Regions from separate parts of the Bradyrhizobium sp. USDA 4451 genome, predicted to be linked through region 3. Evidence: riboswitches for the same ligand, from Rfam matches in the RefSeq annotation. Region 3 holds a riboswitch; each other region holds the start of a gene.
The links. A riboswitch is a leader RNA that binds a small molecule or an ion and turns the genes downstream of it on or off. The one in region 3 is predicted to bind cobalamin.
Positions count from the first base shown of each region.

Region 1: linked by a shared signal. The riboswitch ahead of metE (5-methyltetrahydropteroyltriglutamate--homocysteine S-methyltransferase) and the one ahead of ACVMB0_RS12535 (TonB-dependent receptor) in region 3 are both predicted to bind cobalamin.
Region 2: linked by a shared signal. The riboswitch ahead of ACVMB0_RS01175 (ribonucleoside-diphosphate reductase subunit alpha) and the one ahead of ACVMB0_RS12535 (TonB-dependent receptor) in region 3 are both predicted to bind cobalamin.
Region 4: linked by a shared signal. The riboswitch ahead of ACVMB0_RS36910 (HoxN/HupN/NixA family nickel/cobalt transporter) and the one ahead of ACVMB0_RS12535 (TonB-dependent receptor) in region 3 are both predicted to bind cobalamin.

Region 1 is NZ_JBTRCH010000001.1:7,915,051-7,919,109, reverse strand. It holds gene ACVMB0_RS37055 (nodulate formation efficiency C protein) at 249-1,106, opposite strand; cobalamin riboswitch at 2,104-2,305, shown strand; gene metE (5-methyltetrahydropteroyltriglutamate--homocysteine S-methyltransferase) at 2,404-4,059, shown strand, end outside.
Region 2 is NZ_JBTRCH010000001.1:282,077-286,135, forward strand. It holds gene ACVMB0_RS01170 (ribonucleoside-diphosphate reductase subunit alpha) at 1-652, opposite strand, end outside; gene ACVMB0_RS01175 (ribonucleoside-diphosphate reductase subunit alpha) at 546-1,937, opposite strand; cobalamin riboswitch at 2,035-2,250, opposite strand; gene ACVMB0_RS01180 (radical SAM/SPASM domain-containing protein) at 3,602-4,059, shown strand, end outside.
Region 3 is NZ_JBTRCH010000001.1:2,712,676-2,716,734, forward strand. It holds gene ACVMB0_RS12525 (amidohydrolase family protein) at 1-782, shown strand, start outside; gene ACVMB0_RS12530 (CobW family GTP-binding protein) at 784-1,707, shown strand; cobalamin riboswitch at 1,761-1,956, shown strand; gene ACVMB0_RS12535 (TonB-dependent receptor) at 2,064-4,059, shown strand, end outside.
Region 4 is NZ_JBTRCH010000001.1:7,880,641-7,884,699, reverse strand. It holds gene cysN (sulfate adenylyltransferase subunit CysN) at 1-1,173, shown strand, start outside; gene ACVMB0_RS36915 (hypothetical protein) at 1,282-1,479, shown strand; cobalamin riboswitch at 1,671-1,868, shown strand; gene ACVMB0_RS36910 (HoxN/HupN/NixA family nickel/cobalt transporter) at 2,273-3,328, shown strand.

The sequences.
Region 1 (4,059 bases), 5.2 Mb from region 3:
TGGATCGGGCTTGGCCTCAGCAACGCCTCGCTTGATCCGCGAAGGACGACATGGCGCTCGGGCGAGAGCTCGGATGTGTCTTTTTATACCAGTTCCGTTGTGGCTACTCGTCTGAAGGGGCAACAGCCTTCCTGATGCCTGGCTTTCCCGATGGGGCTTGCAGGCCGGAGCGAGGCTCGCCTCCTGCTGGCATAGCTGGACGCGTCAACTTTCCAGCGCATGGCTCCTGCTATTGGCGCGCTCAGCGCTCAAGGAGTAGCGCTGCCATCCTGATCATCCGTCGAGGCCTTTCGCACCCCCTCCAACGCGTCCCGTTCGTTTGGCTCTATGTGATGGAACCAGGAGCCGGGAGGAAAAGTCGCAATCCTCTTGGCAAGGAAAGATTGCGGCTCCCAATCGTGTCCCTCGCGCTTCTCGAAGGTGATAACCCCATTTTCGGTAAAGTAGCGGGGGCCTGGTATGTTGCAGTTCACCAGCAGCAGAACGCGCCACCGGTGCGCTTTCTCGGTCGGCTTGTCAGTCGCCGCCGTAACGTAATCCACGACAACAGGTTCGATGATGTGACAACGGCCGTGGCGGAGAAGATTTCCGAGCTTGCCCTGCGCGGTCGTCACAAAGTTGAAATTGACCGGATTATGCAGAAAACCAAGGTTTGCTTCTTTTTCGCCGTCGGTGACTTCACTGGCGATGAGAGAAAGCGCCAGGGCGCGCCAGCCGAGTTCGATGGGCTTTGCATAGGGAGACGCAACTTCAATCTTTCCGTCGGTCCCGACCTTCCAGGTAATAACGTAATGTTCGTCTGAACTGTTATCCTGATGTCTGGTCCAGGAAAGATAAACATACTCAGTGTGGTCGATGCCTTCGGCGATTCCCCAGTTTCGAGGGACAAAGTGCGCCACTTTCGAGACCTTTGAGACAATGTGCTCGATTGTCTCACCGTCTTGTGCTCGCCAGGTTGACTTGACGCGTTCGACGAGCGCGTTTTCGCCGGCTCGCGCACTGTCGGCCGCCGCAACCAGCCCAGCAAGGAAAATCAGCGATTGACAGAGACGGTGCACGCCTCTTGCAGACATTCTCTTCATAACGGCTGGACCATCGGTTTTCATCTACACGTCAATGCGGCGCCTTCAATGCTATGCTCGATTGGAAGAAGTTAGCGGCAACGCGACGCGGGTGCCTGCCGATGTCCCGCGCGAGCAGGCGCTATCCCCTCGATGTCACGCGCCGCTAACTTCAGTGGGCCAATCACAACCTCATCTGCTGTGCTGGACCTGCCCAGGGGGAGAAGCCTGGGCATCCCGGAGCTTGCATCCCTCGTGCCAGGAAATAGCCGGCAAATCGCGCCAGATTAGTGCAATGTTTGTCGGCTTTCCGACGGCGCTCGTTTCAATGTTTCCATTCAGCCGATCCGCGCGGGCTTGTTCAGCTTTTGTGGAGCCGATCCTCGAGGCGCAAGCGAGGGCCGTTGCCAATTTGCGAATGAGGAATCGGGAAGAACTTTTGAAAGGTCTTGAACCGTCCGGTCCGGTGTTGTCACCCGAACGCCTGCGATCTCTATCGGCTCGCAAATGATCATATGCCAAAGTCGGTCATCACTGCCGGGCGTACGGAATCGTTCGGAAGCGCATCGTCAGGCAGGCAGATGATATGGTGCGCGCGTTGTCTGCCTACGCGCGCGATGGTGCAATCTGGTCAATCGTCCAGCTGCCTCAGTTCCATATTCATGGCTGGATGAGCCGCTGTTTCCAGTGGCGCGGGCCGGCAAGCGAGAAACAATCAACTATCGCGCTAACTTCCTCTCGAGTTGCTCAACATCTTCGAGAGCATCTGTCTGACGGATTGATTCATGAACGCTTTCACCAATCGCCCCAACAGGCCGATCGCAAAGATGGTGACAGCAAAGACGCCAACGGCGCTCCAAACAGCCATTTTCATTGCGGGGTTTCCCAGTGTCCGTTGACGCGAATCGATATGTGTTCCTGCGCATTATCGGCATCACAGACCGCAAGTCGCCTACCAGGATTGGTTGGCACGCAGATCAACATGCGCGCCTCATTGACGTGAGAGAGTCATCTGAGAGGTTGACGGAAGAGGTCCGTTGCAGATAATCGAAATCGTAGAGGTTCTCCGGTCCCGCTGGATCCGGAGCTAAGAGGGAAGCCGGTGAACAGGCCGGCGCTGCCCCCGCAACTGTAAGCGGCGAGCCGCTGTCCAACAAAGTCACTGAAGCCCGTGGGGCTTTGGGAAGACCGGACAGCGGCGATGACCCGCGAGCCAGGAGACCTGCCTCGACCACATTTACGTCCACGGGCGGGGTGTCCCGGTGGTACGCCAAGCAGCCGCCCTCCGGCGATCGTGCTTGCGTCCGCCATGGCCTTTGCCCCCAACTACGGGGTTAGCGCTATGTCTCTTCTCTCGCTTCCGGTTGCCACGCTTGGAACGCCTCGGATCGGTCCAAGACGCGAGCTCAAACGCGCGCTTGAAAGTTACTGGGCCGGCGCAATCAGCGAACAGCAATTGCTCGAGGACGCAGCTGGCCTGCGCGCTGCGAACTGGGCCCGTCAAAAATCCCTCGGTGTCACCGTCATTCCGTCCAACGACTTCTCTTTGTACGATCAGGTGCTCGACACCTCTGTCATGGTTGGTGCCATACCGGAAGTCTACGCGTCGAAAATCGAGCCGGTTTCACTCAAGACGTACTTCGAGATGGCCCGCGGTTCACAGTGGGACCGCCAGAATGCGAGTTGCAGCCCCGGATCGGGCGGATATGGCGCGCCCGCACAGGAGATGACCAAGTGGTTCGACACCAACTACCACTACATGGTCCCTGAATTTCATCGGGGACAGACGTTCCGCCTGTCCTCGCGAAAGCCTATCGAGGAGTACGAGGAAGCCAAAGCCCTGGGATTCCAGACCCGCCCTGTCCTGATCGGGCCGGTCACATTCTTAAAGCTTGGCAAGAGTGCGGATGCGTTCCAGCCACTGTCGCTCCTGGACGAGCTAATACCGGTCTATGTCGAAGTTCTGCGAGAACTAGCCAAACGAGGAGCAAACTGGGTTCAATGCGACGAGCCCTGCCTGGTCCTTGATCTGGAGGAGCGGGCGCGAAAATCTTTGCTGCACGTCTACGATCGGCTTGCCAAGGAAGTACCCGACGTCAAGATCATGGTCGCGAGCTATTTCGGCGATCTCGGCGATAATCTGGACACAGCTTTGAACATGCCCGTTGCCGGACTGCACGTGGATTTGGTTCGCGCGCCGAACCTGTTGGACCGGATCATTGCTGCCCGGCGAAGCGACCTCGTCATGTCTCTCGGCGTCATCGACGGACGAAATGTATGGCGGTCGAACCTGTCGACGCTCCGCCAGCAACTGGATCCCGCCATCGCGAAGCTAGGCAGGGATCGTGTCCAGATCGCTCCGTCCTGCTCGCTGCTTCATGTGCCCGTCGATGTTGAACTTGAGACCGGACTTGCATCCGATCTCAAGAGCTGGCTTGCCTTTTCGGTACAGAAGATGCGTGAGCTCGCGATCCTGGCGCGGGCACTCGCGGGTGATCAGAATGTTGCTGAAAGTCTCGCTGAATCGGAGTCGGCCGTGACGTTCCGTCGGACTTCACCAAAGATCCGCGATGCCAATCTCGCGGTACGGATGCGAGCGATTGACCAGGCCATGCGCCGGCGCGCCAGCCCATTTGTCCGTCGGGCCGAGATCCAGCGCAAACGCTTTGGACTACCGGCCTTTCCCACCACGACGATTGGATCTTTCCCGCAAACCCCAGAGGTCCGTAACGCCCGCGCAGCACATGCGCAAGGCGCCATGAGCGACGAGCAATACGACAAGTTCCTCAAGGAGGAGACCGCGCGCGCTCTACGTTGGCAGGAGGACATTGGGCTGGACGTCCTCGTGCATGGCGAGTTTGAGCGCAATGACATGGTGCAGTACTTCGGCGAGCAACTCGCCGGGTTCGCATTTACCAGGAATGGTTGGGTACAATCCTATGGCTCGCGCTGTGTCAGGCCACCGATCCTGTTTGGCGATGTTTTGCGGCCAAAGCCG
Region 2 (4,059 bases), 2.4 Mb from region 3:
ACTGACATGCAAGGCACTCCTCATAGTCGGTGCGCTGCGGCTGCGGTCGCTCCGCCTCGTCACGGCCGCTGATTTTGCCGGCGAACGCTGCGCGCGAGATCGACTTCGAACGGCAGTAATAGAGGCTTTTCAATCCGCGCTCCCATGCCGTCCAATGCAGCATATGGAGATCCCACTTATCGACGTCGGCCGCCAGATAGAGGTTGATCGATTGGCTCTGGCAGATGAACGGCGCGCGGTCGGCGGCGAGCTCGATGATCCAGCGCTGGTCAATCTCGAAAGCGGTGCGAAAGATCGCTTTCTCGTGCTCCGAGAGGATGTCGAGATGAGCGACCGATCCCTCGTGCGCTATGATCGACTGCCATATCGCCGGGGTGTTGGCGCGCTTGGCCGTGAGCACCCTGGCGAGATGCGGATTGCGCACCGAGATGGCGCCAGATAATGTCTTATGGGTGTAAATGTTGGCCGGGACTGGCTCGATACAAGCGCTCGTGCCGCCGCAGATAATGCTGATCGAGGCGGTCGGCGCGATTGCGATCTTATGGCTAAAGCGCGCCATCACGCCGCGTTCCAGCGCATCCGGGCAAGGGCCGCGCTCGCGAGCGAGAATTACCGACGCCGCGTCGGCATCCCGCCGGATTTTCCGGAACATGTTCAGATTGAACGACTTGGCCAGGACGCTCTCCATCGGAAATGCCCTTGGCCTGAAGGAACGAGTGGAAGCCCATGACGCCTAGGCCGACGGAGCGCTCGCGTAGGGCAGCATAGCGGGCACGCCTCATGCCCTCCGGCGCCACCGTGATGAAGTGGGTGAGCACGTTGTCAAGGAAACGCATGATGTCTTCGATGAAGCCCGGCTCCTCGCTCCACCGGTCCCATGTCTCGAGATTGAGCGATGAGAGACAGCACACCGCGGTGCGCTCCTCGTCGCGATGATCGATGCCGGTCGGCAGGGTAATTTCGCTGCACAAATTGGAGGTCGAGACCTTGAGGCCGAGGTCGCGCTGGTGCTTGGGAAGGGCGCGGTTCACGGTGTCGATGAACAAGAGATAAGGCTCGCCGGTCTGCAGGCGGTTCTCGAGGATACGTTGCCACAGCTGGCGAGCGTCGATCTCGCGAACCATTTCGCTGGTCTTTGGACTGCGAAGCGCGAACGCTGTCCCGGCTCGCACGGCATGCATAAATTCGTCAGTAACGTTGATGCCGTGATGCAGGTTGAGGCTCTTACGATTGAAGTCGCCGGACGCCTTCCGGATCTCAAGGAACTCCTCTATCTCGGGATGTTGGACATCGAGATAGACTGCCGCCGAGCCGCGCCGCAACGAGCCTTGACTGATCGCCAGCGTCAGGCCGTCCATGACGTGGATAAACGGGATGATGCCCGAGGTGACACCGCCCTTCACCTTCTCGCCGATCGAGCGAACATTCCCCCAGTAGGTACCGATGCCGCCGCCGTTGGAGGCAAGCCAGACGTTCTCGTTCCAGACGCCGACAATACCTTCGAGCGAATCCGAGACCGAATTGAGGAAGCATGAAATGGGTAGACCACGCAAGCTGCCGCCATTCGAGAGCACCGGCGTCGCCGGCATGAACCACAGTCGGGACATTGCATCATATAGACGCTGAGCATGTGCAACATCGTCCGCAAACGCGCACGATACCCGCGCAAACATGTCCTGGACGCCTTCGCCCGCGAGCAGATAACGGTCGGTCAATGTCAGCTTGCCGAACGATGTCAGGAGGCTGTCGCGCGATCGATCAAGGGCAAGGTCAGACGGCTTTGGAGCTGGCGCGAGGGGACGCGGCAGCGGGGCCAGCGATGGAGGCTGCGCAACAGACCGCTGAAGCGGGGCAAGCTCTGCCTGTGCTTGCGCTGCCCGCACACTGGATGGTGTAACGAGATGACCCTGCTGATCGAAATCAAAAGACGGCGACATCGGCAACCCCGCGATGTTTGGAGCCGGGGCCGCGGACGACTTGCAGGGAGACAAACGTCCCTCAGTGCAAGCGCTCCACCGGGGCACCCCGCCCGAGGACGTTTGTTCTGTCGCGGCAGGTCTCCTGGCTCGCGGGTCGCTGCGGCTGTCGACCTTCCCGGCGCGTTTCTGCGCCAGTGGCCCATGATGACAACCGCTCACCGCTTACAGTTGCGGGGGCAGCCCCGGAGTAGCCGTTCGGCGCACCAGGTTCCCTCTTAGCTTCCTGTCCTACAAGATAAAGGATGGAAGAACCATGACAGATCTACATCTAGGCGTCACATGCCGAGATTCGTCAAGTCTCGTTTGGGGTACATGAAGCTTCAGAAGAGGACACCGCGAAGTCAATGAATGGAGCGGCCGGCGCCGAGCACCGGTATGTTCCGCTATCCATACACGCTATTCAGGCAAATCAATCCAGAAATCCGGCCGACCATTCATCAGTCTATGCTGATCTGGAACGTAGACCCTACCAAAGGCTCTGAGACCGTTTTTTCCGTTCCGATGAGTATGAGCGGATCTTCAGCTCAAGATCTTCGAAGCTATCAGCGTCAACGATCCAGATGAAATCGTGTCTAAGGCGCTGGAAAGCTATCATGGACGTAGCCGACGCAGTCAGCTCCTCGACGCACGACGCTCCCCGCGCGATCTCGCTGCTCGAACGGCTGAGGGCCCTGAAGAACACGAAAGCTCATCGAGCTCGCAGCGGCTAAGCCGCTGTAAGCGCGACGAAACCGGCTCCCTTCGTGAATTTACCGTCGGCGCAAGCCTTGTCTCACAATGAAGGAGCAGGTCCGTCCCACCGAGATCGCCTGGTCAATATCTTTCTAGCCAGTATAGCTGCTGTTCGGCGCGCATAGCAGATCGATTTGGTCGCGGCGCATCTAGGTCGCCGCCCTTCTGATCAATTCGGCACGTGCCCGGTGCATGTTTGTAGCGGACCAATTGTCTGGCCCATTCTCGCGATCTGCCGATAAAGGCTTCGCCTACTGTTCGGTGCCCAAAGAAGTCAGGTTGGTCCTACTCGGCCGCGTCCATCAGGATTTCCGGATCGTCGCGCCTCTCATCGCGACCCAGAGCACTCTTCGCAGCACGCGAAAGCCTCCAGGGCCGTGCTGGATCACGCCCGACGCGCTTGAATCGTACCCGACGTCATGTTGCAGGATTCGGCGCAAGCCACGACTGTTTGGCAAACAAGCTTGGCATTTCGGACCCGATCGGAACAACGTATGTCGCCTCTGGGCGGTCCCATGTCGGCGATTGACTGCCCGGTCCGGCGACACGGAGATGATGTGGTCCTCAGGATCGAGCACCTCCCGGAGCCCGATTTGCGGCTCTCCTCGACAACATTAAGAGCTGTCGAGCTGACGTGTTTCTGGAGGAAAGGAGGATGCTAGGCGCAGACATGGTGGTAGGCGGCAATCGACGCCCAGAGAGAGGAGCGCCGGACGGGTCCTCCTGTACCCTGTTGTCGAAACCAGCGTGGCAAGGCACGGGCTTCATTCAAGGCATCTGGCCCAACGTCCAAACTCCGGTTGCGATCGTTTCAGGCAAGGCGCGACGCTGCGTTAGCTGCGCTCGATCTGCGGCAATTGCCTGCTCCGGCACCTGAAAGGACCAGATACATGACGGCATACCCTAGGGTCTTACAAGAGTTGCGTGTGGTTGAGCCCGGCCATCGGGTATTGGAGATAACCACGACCACCGGCTGCATCGTCAGATGTTCTTATTGCTCCCAGGACAAGTTTGCAGATCGCCAAAGGCCCGTATCCCAAGCCAAGCATCTGGGTGTTCAGGATTTCAAGCAATGTCTCTCACGCGTACCGACAGCTACTGGCATTAGTTTTTCCGGATATTCGGAACCCTGGTTGCATCCGCATTGCAGCACGATGGTTGAGCATGCTTACGCACGCGGCCACGACGTCCGGATCTTCACGACCCTTGTTGGAATGAACAGGACTGACGTTCGACGCCTGCAAATGCTCCGATTCAAGACTTTCGTCGTGCACGTTCCCGACGATGGCACTTATATGAACAGCCGCCTCGTCGGAAAAAACTACATCAATGTCATGCGCCGACTGAT
Region 3 (4,059 bases):
ACTCGTCGAGCAAGACCGACATCGAGCGCTGCGTTGCGCTGATCGCGAAAGCGCAGGCGCAGGGCCTGCCGATCACGGTGGAAGCCTATCCCTATGGCACCGGCTCGACCGTGCTGGCCGCGACCTTCTTCAGCGATCCGAAATTCGAGGAGCGCAACGGTCTCGGCTACGACTCAGTGCAGCGCGTGACTGACGGTCACCGCTTCGGCAGCCGCGAGGAGTTGCTGGCGGCGCAGGCCGCAGATCCCTCGGCGCTGGTGCTGTGGCATGTGCTCGATATCGAGAACAATTCGCATCATCGCGATTTGCTCGACATGGCGGTGCTGTATCCGGGCGGCGCGATCGCCTCCGACGCGATGCCCTGGACGCTGTCGGATGGCCGTCCCTATAGCGGCGACGCCTGGCCGCTGCCGGACGATGCCACCTCGCATCCGCGCTCGGCGGGCTGCTTCACCCGCTTCATCCGCGAATGGGTGCGCGAGCGCAAGAAGCTGTCGCTGCTCGAGGGCATCCGCAAATGCGCGCTGATCCCGGCCGAGATCCTGTCGGCGAGCACGCCCGCGATGCGCGCCAAGGGCAGGCTGCAGGCCGGCGCCGACGCCGACGTCGTGGTGTTCGACTACGAGACGCTGAGCGACCGCGCGACCTTCTCTGCGATGAATCGCCCGGCGGAAGGCGTGCGCCATCTCGTGGTCAGCGGCCAGCCGCTGATCAATGATGGCGTGCTCGACGTCGCGGCGCGTCCCGGCCGGCCGGTGCGCCGGCCCGTCACCGGAGGCTGAGGTGGCGGTCCCGATCCTGCTGGTCGCGGGTTTTCTCGGGGCGGGCAAGACCACGGTCGTCAACCATCTGCTGGCGCATGCGCAAGGACGGCGCATCGCCGCCGTGGTGAATGATTTCGGCGCGATCAATATCGATGCCGAGCTGATCGCGGGCGCCAGCGACGGCGTGGTCAGCCTGAGCAATGGCTGCATCTGCTGCACGCTGGAGGGCGACCTGCTGCGCACGCTCGCCAGTTTGCTGCGGCGTGATCCGCGTCCCGAGTTCATCGTGATCGAGACCAGCGGCATCGCCGATCCCGCGGACATCGTCCGCAATCTGATGGATCCCGTGATCTGGAAGGAGGCGCCGCTGGAGACCGTGCTGTGCGTGGTCGACGCCACGCAGCCGGTCGCCGCGCTGGACGATGCGCTGCTGCGCGCGCAGCTGCGGGCGGCCGATGTGGTGGCGCTGAGCAAGGTCGATCTCGCCGATGCAGCCGCGTGCGCCGCGATTCGCGATGCCGTGCGCGTGGTGCGTCCGGCGGCTGTGATCGTCGATGCCGTGCATGGCGAGGTGCCGGCGGAGCTGCTGTTTCCGGCGGATCTCGATCATCTGCCCGCGCCGCGCGAGACCGCGCCGCGACGGCCGGTGTCCGACCGGTTCGAGACGCTGAGCTGGACGTCGGAGCGGCAGGTATCGCTGCCGCGCCTGCAGCAGGCGATCGGCAAACTGGCGCCGAAGCTGGCGCGCGCGAAGGGCTTGTTCGAGACGGTCGAGCAGCCCGGACGGCTGACGGTGTTTCAGCTCGCCGGCGGCCGCGCGACCTTGGCTGCCGGCGGCGTGCCGGCGCCCGGCGTGCCACGCACGCGGATCGTGTTCATCGCCGAGATGGGCGCGCTCTCGCGTGCGGAGATCGATGAGGTGATGCAGGGATGCGTCGCGTGACATGAAAGCATGCGTGCGACAATCGCATCGAATTGACAGCCATGCCGACTGCACCTATCGTTTTCACCGACGGTTCCCTTCGGGGATCAAAAGGGAATGCGGTGCGAGGGTAACCCCAATGCCGCAGCTGTCCCCGCAACTGTAAACGGCGAGCCTTTCGTCAAATTTGCCACTGGGCTATCCGCCCGGGAAGGCGTCGACAGGCGATGACCCGTGAGCCAGGAGACCTGCCGTCAGTCGTGGTCACACGCGAGCACATCGGGCGGGGGCGTCCTGGTGGGATCGGAGCACTGCCCTTTCGGCGATGCGCCAGTCCGCGTTCGCGGTGACGTGCCACGTTACCGCGAGTCGTTTTCATGTCTCCGTCCTCTCCCGTTGCGCGCAAATGGCGCCTCGGTCTCGTCTGCTCCCTGTCATCGTTGCTGCTGCCGGCTGAAGGCTCGGCACAAACAGCTCCAACCACAAGCCTCGATCCGATCGAGGTGTCGCCCTCGGCGTCCGCAAAGCCCAGGCCCGCGGCGCGCAGCAGCAATACCGCCGCGTCGTCGCGGCCGCGCGCGAGACCCGCAGCGTCAGCGGCAGCGGGCGGCACGCCGCACGCCGCGGCGTCGGGCACATCGGGGACGGCATCGCCGACGCTCAACGCCAACACGCCGGGCGGCACCGGCAGCCGTCTCAACCTCACGCCATTACAGACGCCGGCCAGCGTCGAGATCGTCACGGCGCAGACCATTGCCGAACGCGGCCAGCACAATGTGCTCGATGCCGTCACCCAGGACGCGGCCGGGTTCATCGCAACGCCGGCGCCCGGCAATGGCGGCCTGTCGTTCAGCACCCGCGGCTTTGCCGGCAGCAACTCGGTGATGACCTTGTATGACGGCACGCGCTTCTATGTCGGCTCCGGCACCTTGACGTTCCCCTACGATACCTGGTCGACGCAGCGCATCGAGGTGCTGCGCGGTCCGGCATCGGTGCTGTACGGCGAAGGCGCGATCGGCGGCGTCATCAACGTGATCCCGAAGAAGCCGCTCAACACATCGTATAACGAGGCCGAGGTCTCGCTCGACAGCAACATGACGCGGCGGCTTTCGGTCGACAGCACCGGTCCGATCAATCCCAATGTGTCATACCGGATCAACGCCACCGGCAACATGTCGGACGGCTGGGTCGATCGCGACAAGACCTCGAATGCGGTGGTCTCCGCAGCCGTCCGAGTGCAGGCGTCGGACAATCTCGCCTTCACGCTGTCCGAGGATTATGGCGACCGCAGCCCGTCGCGCTATTTCGGCACGCCGCTGATCAACGGTTCGATCCAGGACGCGCTGCGCTTCAAGAATTACAACGCATCAGACAGCGCGATCCGCTACCAGGACAGCTGGACCCAGTTCAGGACCGAATGGGATGTCGCCGACGGCATCAAGCTCAACAACACGCTGTATTATCTGACCAGCGAGCGGCACTGGCGCGACATCGAGAACTACAGCTGGAATCCGAACACCCGGCTGATCGATCGTTCGAGCTATATCGAGATATTCCATGACCAGAAGCAGCTCGGCAACCGGATGGATGCGACCTTCAGCGGTCACATGTTCGGGCTCGCGAACCAGGTCGTTGCCGGGTTCGATGTCAACCGGATCGACTTCACCCACATCAACAACTCGCCCTATGGCGGCGCGTCATCGGTCAATCCCTACGTGTTCGATCCCGGTTCGTTCTTCGCGACCACGACGGCGACGACGCCGGGCTTCAACGCGGTCGTCAATCAATATGCGCTGTTCGCCGAGGATCGCCTGTCGCTGACCGACCAATTGTCGCTCGTGACAGGCGTCCGGTACGACCGGCCCGAGGTCGATCGCACCGACTACAAGACGCCGGCGAACAGTTTTGAAACCACGCTGTCGGGAACCAGCTGGCGCACCGGGCTGGTGTACGAGCCGATCAAGAACCTCGCATTCTATGGCCAGTATGCGGTCGGCGTCGATCCGGTCAGCAACCTGATCTCGCTGCCCGTCTCGCAGAAGACCTTCCAGCTCGCGATCGGCAAGCAGACCGAGATCGGGGTCAAGCAGTCGTTCTGGGGCGGCCGCGGCGAGTGGACGCTGGCTGCTTACGAGATCGTCAAGACTGGCTTGACGGTTCCTGATCCCAGCAATCCGACCGCCGGCCTGGCATTGCAGATCGGCCAGCAATCATCCCGCGGCGTCGAAGGATCGATCGGACTCGCGCTGAACGACGGCTGGCGTGTCGACGCCAACCTGGCGCTGCTGCGCGCCCGGTACGACAACAACAGCCAGGTGGTCGGCGGCAAGATCGTCAGCTACAACGGCAATGTCCCGGTCAATGTGCCGCAGC
Region 4 (4,059 bases), 5.2 Mb from region 3:
TGGGTGAACCGGCCCGATCCGGATTTTCGCGGCTACGCCGGATCGGTGGCTTCCGGCAGGATCTCGGCAGGCGACGAGATCGTCGTCGCCGCATCCGGACGTACCACCCGCATCAAGCGGATCGTGACCCATGATGGCGACCTTGTCGACGCCGAAGCCGGCGATGCCGTCACCATTACGCTGGAAGACGAGATCGACATTGGCCGTGGCGATCTTCTGACGCGACCAACCGAACGACCCAGCGTCGCCGATCAATTCGCCGCTTATCTGATCTGGATGGACAACGAGTCGCTCGCTCTCGGACTAAATTACATCCTGCGGATTGGCTTGCAAACGGTCGCCGGCAGCATTACCGCGATCAGGCATCGGATCGATGTCAACACATGTGAGCACCTGGCTGCCGAGACGCTTTCTCTCAATGAGATCGCGTTCTGCAATATTGCGACTGCACTGCCCGCCGCATTCGATCCTTACGACGTCAACCGGAAAACCGGATCATTTATCGTCATTGATCGTTGCACCAATCGCACCGTCGGCGCCGGCATGATTGCGTTTCCGCTGCGGCGGGCCACCAATGTTTCCTGCCAGGCGCTTTCGGTGGGCAGGAGTGAGCGCGCCGCGCTCAAGGATCAGAAGCCTTGCGTCGTCTGGTTCACCGGTCTGTCTGGCGCGGGAAAGTCGACGATCGCCAACATGGTTGATCAGAAGCTGCTCGCAATGTCGCGGCATGCCATGCTGCTGGATGGTGACGACCTCCGGAACGGATTGAACGCGGACCTGGGCTTCTCGAAGGCTGCGCGGGTGGAAAACATTCGGCGTGCCGGACAGGTTGCCAAGTTGATGCTGGACAGCGGCTTGATCGTGATCTGTTCGTTCATCTCCCCCTACAGGTCCGAACGAGATATGGTTCGCAGCCTGATTGGTAAGGACGAGTTCATCGAAGTCTTTATCGATACGCCAATCGAGGAATGCGCAAGGCGGGATCCAAAAGGTCTCTACTCAAAGGCAAAAGCCGGTGAGATCAAGAACTTCACGGGCATCGATGCGTCCTACGAAGCGCCGATAAGGCCCGAGATTCATCTCAGGACAATGGAGCACGCGCCAGAGCAAGCAGCGGAAGTCGTCGTCAACGCCGTGATGGCGCGCGCAGTCCTCTGCGACGAGCGGCGATAACCTGCCGATTCGTGGTCGCGGATGCCGCTCTCCTGCCTACTGGCCTGCCGAAGGCGACTCGGGTTAGGTGCGAGCATCGATCGGATTCGTCGATGCTAAGGGATTAAGATGGTTGCATCCACTCGTCGATTGCCCGCTTTCGGTTATGTGCTCGAAGTCGACGGTCAATTGAAAACCGAGTTCGCGACAAGAGACGGCGCCTGGGCAGGAGCGCAAGAGCTTAAGAAGCGCCGTCCCATGCTCCAGGTCAAAGTCTATGACGCCATGACGAAGGACAGAGACGAAGTCAGCCTTCCAGTCGCCTAAGTGTCTTCAAGCGTCCTTTTTTCTTCGTGGGGCTAGCGCCGGGCCGAGTTACTGTGCAGGCAGAGCCGCAGCGTCTTGGAGCCTCGATCTCGTCCGCAATTCCGAGATTGAGAGGCAAAGTTATCTCTTTTTCCTCAGCCACGGCGTCTCGCCTGTTCGCCGGCGACTACTTGACGCGCCCTCTGAGGCCATTTCGCTTTGTCATCGGTAGTGTTCGAAAGGCTATTCAAGGGCGCTCGGTGGGTTCTGGCAGGACAATGCCGGAGCGGCCCTGCGCAACTATAAGTGGCGCGGCGATGACCATTCCATACCACCGGGATTCGCAATTCCGAGAAGGGGCAAGAGCGGCGAACCGCAGCCAGGAAACCTGCTAGCAGCCATTGTCATGCGCAATGCGTCGGACGGGGTGCTCTGAGGCACTGGTTGGCTCGCTAAACTTGACTACGGCTCAGATCGAGGTTGCAACGTCAACGCGGCGGCGCAATCGCGCGACACGAGCTCACGGCCGATATAAGCCTGACGAAGCGGTCGAGCACGTTAGCCGAGCAGAGCGGCACGAAACCTGCACCGCGAAGGAGGCACTAGCCATGAAAAGTAGGAAATGCCACTCAACTCCACTGCCGTTGCGACCAGCGCAATTGTCCACCTCGTGCTGCGAATGGTCATGATCATCGTATGCTGTATCCGTCGGTTCGTCTTCAGTCTGACCGGACCGGCTTTGGCGTGCGCGGCGCCTATGCAACGAGGGACGTTCGTAACCAAACTCATCTAGATGCGCTACCGAAGCAAGATCATGTTCTCATATCTAACGCTTGCCTTAGACGACGGATCGGCGGCCTCGCGTAGTCGAATCATCTCGCTCTATGCCTTCTTGTTGGCCATCAATTGCTTGGCCTGGACCTGGGCCATCGTAGCGCTGTCCGACAGGCCGACGCTGCTGGCGACAGCCTTGCTGGCCTATGTGCTCGGCCTTCGGCACGCCGTCGATGCCGATCATATCGCGACCATCGACAATGTCGTTCGCAAGCTGATGCAGGATGGCAGGCACCCTCTCGCGGTCGGACTTTTCTTCGCCTTTGGCCATTCCTTGTCGGTTGCAGTGGCGGTCGCCGCGATCGCAGCTGCGGCGCTCGCCCTGCAAAGCGGTTTCCAGGAGTTCCGGGCGGTTGGCAGCATCATCGGCACCGGCGCATCAGCCTTCTTCTTACTGACGATTGCCGCCATCAACCTTGTGATCCTACGGGATGTCTGGCGGAGCTTTCAGCGTGCGCGGCGTGGCGAACGAATTGGAGAGCATGAGTTCGATCTGCTTCTGTCTGGTCGTGGCTTGCTGTCCCGGCTCTTGCGCCCACTGTTTCGCATGGTGACGGCGAGCTGGCAGATGTTCGCGATCGGTCTGTTGTTCGGCCTCGGATTTGATACCGCGACGGAAATCAGCCTTTTCACCGTCGCAGCCGGGCAAGCTTCGGGAGGGCTAGACTTCACTACGGTGATGATATTTCCGGCTCTCTTCGCCGCCGGCATGATGCTCGTCGATACGACCGACAGCGTCTTGATGGTCGGCGCGTATGGCTGGGCTTTCCTCAATCCGATCCGCAAGATCTGGTACAATCTGACCATTACGGCGATCTCAGTCGTCGTGGCGCTGCTGATCGGCGGCATCGAGGCACTTGGCCTGCTCGCCAACAAATTAGCGCTTGAAGGCACCTTCTGGAGCGCGGTGAACGATCTCAACGGCAGCTTGGCCAATTTCGGCTATCTCGTCGTCGGCGTCTTCCTGGTCAGTTGGGCGCTGTCATTTGCGATCTATCGCTGGCAAGGACTCGAAAAGCCGCTCAAGCCGGGGTGAACTCATACAACCAATCATCGCACGTCTTCGGCGTCATCAGCTCCGTGCGTCGGACATCGAACAATGTCGGGTTCAATACCACCAGCGCAAAAGCGACTTCGAACTAGCCGATCGCTGGCGTTCAAAACTGCGAATAGTTTACGCTCTGGCCAAGCGCGGTTAGTCCCGGCGCTCCACTGGTTCGCTGTGTCCGCAATCGCCGGCGGAGCGGCTTGGTTGTGCGACTAGAACCAGAAACCTCCGATATCGAGCTCGAAAGTCGCCAATGAAAGAGCGGCAACATCTCTGAGGAGATCAGTCATCGTCTGGCCTACCGCACATCTGGGCTAGTCGGCTTCTCCACCTATCGATGTCGTAAAATATTGGCATCGCTCTTGCTGGTGCACTTTAAGAAGTCGCTCGAGGGCTCGTGCCGCGTGATCAACTGCTTCGTTTTCCGTCGAACGGCTATACGTGTCCGGCAAGCGCCTCGATGAACGAAACGTGCGCATCTTCGACGCGTCGAGATATGATCGACGGCTCGCTAATCGTCGCCAGAGGTGACCGGACGTTGGTTCATCAACTCAGGTGTACTGACCAGCTCCTGCGACCGCGGATCGGCCTGCCTACCTCAAGACTGCGGATAGATAGCTATGATTGTTTTATCGACGGCGATCGACGCGGTACACGACCAATGTGGGAATGAGATAATCGAAGACGATGTCGCAGGCACACCGCGGCGGCGCCACCAG